Linked DNA regions of Halorhodospira halophila SL1. Each later gene encodes a partner of the first gene's protein in a complex. Links are inferred from orthologs where the notes say so. Each region holds a gene or a part of one and is shown on either strand. Other genes may lie near its edges.

What was found.
Region 2: the proteins of pabB (region 1) and HHAL_RS10515 are in contact, whole or in part, in a solved structure (PDB 8RP0), measured with the Escherichia coli proteins. The link is inferred for Halorhodospira halophila SL1 from one-to-one orthologs.

Annotation. Positions count from the first base shown.
Region 1 is NC_008789.1:2,421,664-2,424,971, reverse strand. Bases 46-3,044 are described here. They hold pabB (aminodeoxychorismate synthase component I), read left to right. Parts: upstream 46-851; coding sequence 852-2,237; downstream 2,238-3,044. Other genes in these bases: HHAL_RS11150 (HDOD domain-containing protein), read right to left, coding at 2,221-3,044; HHAL_RS11160 (long-chain-fatty-acid--CoA ligase), read right to left, coding at 46-776. Also shown: more of HHAL_RS11160, read right to left, coding at 1-45; more of HHAL_RS11150, read right to left, coding at 3,045-3,066; polyhydroxyalkanoate synthesis repressor PhaR, read left to right, coding at 3,205-3,308. UniProt on the Escherichia coli protein: Part of a heterodimeric complex that catalyzes the two-step biosynthesis of 4-amino-4-deoxychorismate (ADC), a precursor of p-aminobenzoate (PABA) and tetrahydrofolate.
Region 2 is NC_008789.1:2,283,506-2,286,814, forward strand. The notes cover bases 98-3,097. They hold HHAL_RS10515 (anthranilate synthase component II), read right to left. Parts: upstream 1,895-3,097; coding sequence 1,301-1,894; downstream 98-1,300. Other genes in these bases: trpC (indole-3-glycerol phosphate synthase TrpC), read right to left, coding at 98-224; trpD (anthranilate phosphoribosyltransferase), read right to left, coding at 221-1,249; trpE (anthranilate synthase component I), read right to left, coding at 1,891-3,097. Also shown: more of trpC, read right to left, coding at 1-97; more of trpE, read right to left, coding at 3,098-3,309. UniProt on the Escherichia coli protein: Part of a heterodimeric complex that catalyzes the two-step biosynthesis of 4-amino-4-deoxychorismate (ADC), a precursor of p-aminobenzoate (PABA) and tetrahydrofolate.

The DNA.
Region 1 (3,308 bases):
GCGTCGCCGGCCACCCGCTTGATCTGCTCGAGGTTGGCGAGGATGTTGCGGTTGCGCAACTCGGCCCCCTTGGGCAGTCCGGTGGTGCCGCCGGTGTACTGCAGCAGGGCCAGGTCGTCGGGACTGCGCTCGGGCCAAGGCTGCGGGCCCAGCCGCTCGCCGCGGGCCAGCACCGCTCCGAGCCGGCGCGTGCCCTGCGGCGAGGCCGGGATCTCCCGCTTGGCGCGCAGGACGCCGTGAACAAGGCCGCGCTTAAGCCAGGGGAAGAGGTCGGCAACCCCGCTCAGGACCACCTCCTCGACGGCGGTCCCGGTTAGCGCGCCGGGGAGCTTGTCGGCAAACAGGTCGACGATGACCAGGACGCGCGCGCCACTGTCCTGCAGTTGGTGCTGCATCTCCCGCGGGGTGAAGAGGGGGTTGATGTTCACCAGGACCGCGCCGGCACGCAGCGTGCCAAAGACGGCGACCGGGTAGGGCAGGGCGTTGGGCATCTGCACCGCCACCCGGTCGCCGGGGCGGATCCCGGCCTCGGTCATCAGCCAGGCGGCGAAGCAGTCAGCCAGGCGGTCGACGGTGGCAAAATCCAGGGTGGCGTTCAGGCCATTCTCCAGGCAGGCGGTGTACGCCGGCAGGTGCGGGCTCTGCTCGGCCCGCCGACGGGCGATGTCCGCCACGGTGCCCAGTTCCTGCAGCATCGGCTCTTGGTCGGGGGGGGTACCGTAGCAGCGCTCCCAGGGACGGGCATCGTAGAATGCCGCATGGCCTTGGTCGGTCATGATTCTCCTCCGTCGACCGTAGGTTTTTTTATCGTTGCGAGGTTAAACGATCTGAGCTGTCCGGAGCACCATTACGTGTCCTTACCCCTGCAATCTCGATCCCTGCCGTACATCGGTGACGGGGCAACGGCGATGCGCGTCCTGGGGGGCGAACCGTGGTCAGCGTGGCTCGACTCGGGCCACGGCGGCTGTGCCGGGGCGCGTTACGACATCCTCGTCGCCCGGCCGACGGTCACGCTGATCGCAGCCGGCGGGCAGACCACCATCCGGCGCGGCGAGCGGGTCGAGCGCCGGCACGGCGATCCGCTGGCCCACCTGGCTGCTGAGCTCGATGCCCTCGGCCCGCTCCCCGTTGACCCTCGGTGGCCGTTCACCGGCGGCGCGGTGGGGTATTTCGGCTACGACCTGGGGCGCCGCCTGATGGGGGTTCCGGGTGCCGATCCCGCGTTGCCCGAGATGGCCGTGGGGATCTACGAGCACGCGGTAATCACCGACCATCGCCACGAATGCAGCACTGCGGTGGGGCGACGCCTGGATGAGGCCTGGCTGGCGGACGTGGCCTGCCGCCGGGAGACGGGGGCGAGACCGCAGCCGTGGTCGACCGCAGGTCCGGTCCTCCGTGAACCGGACGCCGATGGGTACGCGGCCGCTTTCCGTCGGGTGCAGGGGTATCTGCACGCCGGTGACTGCTACCAGGTCAATCTGGCCCGGCGCTTCTCGGTGCCCTGCTGCGGGGATCCCCAGGCGGCGTACCTCGCCCTGCGCGCAGCCTCGTCGGCGCCCTTTGCGGCGTGGCTCCGCTTCCCCGGGGGCGATGTGCTCAGCCTCTCGCCGGAGCGCTTCTTGCACATCGACGGCGACGGGCGGGTGACCACCGAGCCGATCAAGGGCACCCGGCCGCGGTTCACCGATCCCGCCGAGGATGAGGCGGCCCGCCGGGACCTGCTGGGCAGCGCCAAGGATCGGGCCGAGAACGTGATGATCGTCGATCTGCTGCGCAACGACCTGGGCAAGGGGTGCGAGGTGGGCAGCGTGCGGGTGCCGTCGCTCTGCCGCGCCGAGCGCTTTGCCAGCGTGCACCACTTGGTCAGTACTGTCACCGGGCGCCTGGCCCCGGGGCGGCGCGCCACCGATCTGCTGCGCGATTGCCTGCCCGGTGGCTCCATCACCGGGGCGCCGAAGCGCCGTGCCATGGAGATCATCACCGAGCTCGAGCCGGGACCGCGCGGGGTCTACTGTGGGGCCATCGGTTACCTGGGGCTGGATGGCCGCATGGACACCAGCATTGCCATTCGCACCGCGACGTGCAGCGACGGCAGTATGACCTACTGGGCCGGTGGCGGGGTGGTGGCGGACTCCACCGCTGCCGCCGAGCTCCAGGAGACGGAAGACAAGGCCGCTGGTTTTCTGTCGCTGGCCGAGGGCGGCCAGGCCGCGGCAGGGGTCAGGCCTCGCCGCTGAGCAGTTGTGCGAACGCCGCCAGGGCCTCGTACTCCTCACGGCACGCGTTGCCGATGCGTTCGAGCTTGCCCTGCGGGATGGGCGGGGCGTCGGCGCACTGCTCCGGGTCGAAACCCCGCTGCAGCCACTCGTTGGCGAACCGGATGGTGGTCACCAGATCGGCGTGGGCGCCTTGATAGCGTTCGCGGTGGGTGTGCCCCGCAGCGACGACGATGGCCTCGGGGATCGACCACTCGCGCAGTAGCAGAGCCCCGGCCTCGCCGTAGTCGCAGCCCAGGGCGCGATGGGTCATGCCGGCCAGCGAGCGCTCCGGGTCCGCCTCATGTTCGGCGAGCACCTCGTCCATGGTCTGCGGGAAGACATGCACCAGCAGCAGCAGACCGATGCTGTGCAGCACGCCACCCAGGTACGCGGCGTCGCGGTTCTCCCGCGGGGCGGAGTGGGGGGCCAGACGAGCGGCGCAGAAGGCGGTCCCTAGGGCCTCGTGCCAGTACCGCTGGAGCTGGAAGTGGGGGCACTGGCCCGTCTGGAAGATGTCGTTGAGCAGCAGCGAGGTGGCAAGTACACGCACGCGGTTGAGCCCGATGCGCATGATCGCCTGCTCGAGGGAGTAGACCGTCTCGCGGCGGGAGAAGAAGGCGTAGTTGGCGATGGCAACGATGCGCGCCGCCAGGCCCGGTTCGCGGGCCAGAGTTTCGGCGACGTCGCTGATGTTGACCTCGTTGTGGCTGGTGGCCACCAGGATGTCGTGAGCGACATAAGGCAGGGCGGGTAGGGTGTTCGCGTCACCCAGCCGCTCCAGCGTGGCCACCCGTTCGGCGTTGCCCATGAATAACCTCGGTCGGGGTTGGGTGGGGCCAGCCCGGGGGTGGCCGGCGCCGCGTGAAAGCTACCCCCATGGTAGCAACTCGCTTGACACTCCACGCACCGCAGCATACGGTTCGGGTGCCCGCGCCGGAGGCTCTGAATGTCAGATACCCGCATCATCAAGAAGTATCCCAATCGCCGTCTGTACGATACGGCGATCTCGAGCTACATCACGCTGGCCGACGTCAAGCGACTGGTGCTGGA
Region 2 (3,309 bases), 140 kb from region 1 along the record:
ATCACGCCACGGCTCGGCGAGGCCCGCTTGATCTCGGCGATCACCCCGGTACCCCCGGCCTCGATCCGCTGCAGCAGCGCGTCGCGGAACCCGCGGGTCGGCGGCAGATCGGCCGCAGCGGCCGAGAGCTCGCGCAGCGAGCGGCTCTCGGCCCGCTCGACCACCTCCTCGACCTTACGGCGCAGGATGCGGCGCAGGATATCCGGCGTCCCGGGCGCGCTCATTGGGCGAGTTCCTTGGTCGTCGCCACGAAGCGCTCCAGCGTCTGAGCGGCGGCACCGGAGGTCATGAGTTCCCGGGCTCGCTCCACACCACGACGCAGATCGGGGGCCTCGCCGCCAACATAGAGCGCAGCGCCGGCGTTGGCGGCGATCAGCTCCATGGCGGCAATGCGCTCGCCGGAGAAGGCGGCACGGATCATCGCCAGACTGTCCTTGGTGCCGGAGATGGTCACCTCATTGAGCGGCGCGCTGCGCAGCCCCAGATCCTCCGGCGTGACGGTGTACTCCTCGATCTGGCCGTTGCGCAGCTCGGCGATCCGCGTCGGTGCGGCGATGCTGATCTCGTCGAGCCCGTCCTCGGCGTGGACCACCAGCACGTGGTCGCTGCCCAGCGCCTGGAGCACCTCGGCCACCGGGCGCACCCACTCCTGCCCGAAGACCCCGAGCAGCTGGCGCCGCGCCCCGGCGGGGTTGGACAACGGGCCCACCAGGTTGAACAGGGTGCGGACCCCGAGCTCCTTGCGCGGTCCCACGGCGTGCTTCATGGCGCTGTGGTGCAGCGGGGCGAAGAGGAAACCAACGTTGACCCGACGGATGCACTCAGCCACCGCCTCGCTGCTGAGTTCCAGCGTGGCGCCGCAGGCCTCGAGCAGGTCGGCGCTGCCGCTGCGCCCGGAGACCGAGCGGTTGCCGTGCTTGGCCACCGGGATGCCCCCGGCGGCGGTCACGAAGGCGGCGGCGGTCGAGACGTTCAGGGTGCCGCGGGCATCGCCACCGGTGCCGCAGGTGTCCACCAGGCGGTGGAAGTCGTCGCCGACATCGACCCGCTCGGCGAGCTCCCGCATGACCGAGGCGGCGGCGGCCATCTCCTGGACCGTCTCCCCCTTGAGCCGCATGCCGATGAGGAAGCCACCGATCTGCGCCGGCGTCGCCCCGCCGGTCATGATGGTGCGGAAGACCGCGGTCATCTCATCGGGGCTGAGATCCTGGTTCTCCGTGATGCGACGAAGGGCGGCGGTTAGGTCCATAGGGTGCCTCGGTTTTTTTCGGTTCAGTGTGCAGCGTTCAGGGCGCAGGGTTCAGGCGACGGCGCGGGGCTGCTCCAGGAAGTTGCGCAGAAGATCGTGCCCGGCGGAGGTAAGGATCGACTCGGGGTGAAACTGCACGCCCTCCACCGGCAGTCGGCGGTGGCGCAGCCCCATGATCTCGTCGATGGCGCCGTGGGGCCCCTCGGTCCAGGCGGTGATCTCCAGCTCCTGCGGAAGGCTCTCGCGCTCGACGATCAGCGAGTGGTAGCGGGTGGCCTCCAGCGGCTCGGGCAGACCGGCGAAGACCCCCTGGCCGCGGTGGCGCACCGGGGAGGTCTTGCCGTGCATGACCTCGCGGGCCCGGATCACGCGGCCGCCGAACACCTGCCCGATGGTCTGGTGCCCCAGGCAGACACCGAGGATGGGCACTTCGCCGGCCAGGGCGCGGACCACCTCCAGCGAGACGCCGGCCTCGTTGGGGGTGCAGGGCCCCGGGGAGATCACGATGCGCTCCGGGCGCAGGCGGCGCACCTCGTCGATACTGATCTCGTCGTTGCGCACCACCTCGACTCGGGCACCCAGCTCGCCCAGATACTGGACGAGATTCCAGGTGAACGAGTCGTAGTTATCGATCATCAGGATCATAAGCCAGCCTCGGCCATCTCGACGGCGCGCAGCAGCGCCCGGCCCTTGTTCAGGGTCTCCTTCCACTCCAGCTCGGGAACCGAGTCTGCGACCACACCGGCACCCGCCTGGACGTGGACCTGGCCATCGTGAACCACCGCGGTCCGGATCGCGATGGCGGTGTCCATGTTCCCCGACCAGGAGAGATAGCCGACGGCGCCGGCGTAGACACCGCGCTTGACCGGCTCGACCTCGTCGATGATCTCCATGGCACGGATCTTCGGCGCGCCGGAGACCGTGCCGGCCGGGAAGGTGGCCCGCAGCACGTCCATGGGACCGAGCCCCGGTCGCAGCCGCCCGACCACGTTGGAGACGATGTGCATGACCTGGGAGTAGCGCTCCACCACCATGCGCTCGGTCAGGCGCACCGTGCCGGTCTCGGCGACCCGGCCGACGTCGTTGCGCCCGAGGTCGATGAGCATCACGTGCTCGGCGATCTCCTTCGGGTCGGAGACCAGCTCCTGTTCCAGCTCCTGGTCGCGGGCCTCGGTGGCGCCGCGCTTGCGGGTCCCGGCAATCGGGCGCACGGCCACCTCGCCATCCTCGAGGCGGACCAGGATCTCCGGCGAGGAGCCGACCACCTGGCAGGCGCCGAGGTCGAGGAAGTACATGTAGGGCGAGGGGTTGGTGCAGCGCAACGCGCGGTAGAGATCGAGGGGCTCCGCGCTGAACGGCATGCTCATGCGCTGCGACGGGACCACCTGCATCACGTCGCCGGCGGCGATGTACTCGCGGATCCGCTCCACCGCGGCCTCGAACCCGGCCTGGGTGAAGTTGTAGCGGGGCTCCCCCGCCGCCACGCCGCCGCCCGGACGCCGGGTGCGCTCCAGGGGCTCGGCCAGCCGCCCGGCCAGTTCGTCCAGCCGTGCCAGGCCGGCTGCATAGGCGTCCGGCTCGCGCGGATCGCAGTGGACCACCAGATAGAGCCGCCCGGCGAGGTTGTCGAAGACGACCACCTCCTCGGCCTCCACCAGGCAGATGTCCGGCAGCCCGAGGGGGTCTTCCGGGGCGCTAGCGGCCAGCCGCGGCTCGACGTAGCGCACCGTGTCGTAGCCGAAGTACCCCACCAGCCCCCCCAGGAACCGCGGCATCTGCGGGAATCCGGAGGGCGTCGCGGCGCGATGACGGTGCTGATACGCCTCGATCCAGGCCAGCGGATCGCGCACCTGCTGCTCGTCGACGAGCGCGCCATCGCGGCGGACCTCAACCCGGTGCCCGTAGACGGCGATCTCGGTCCGGGCCGGCAGCCCGATGATGGAGTAGCGGCCCCACTTCTCACCGCCCTCCACCGACTCGAAGAGGAAGGAGCGCGGCCCGCGGGCGAGCTTGAGATAGGTGGACAGCGGGGTGTCGAGATCGGCCAGGACCTCGCGGAT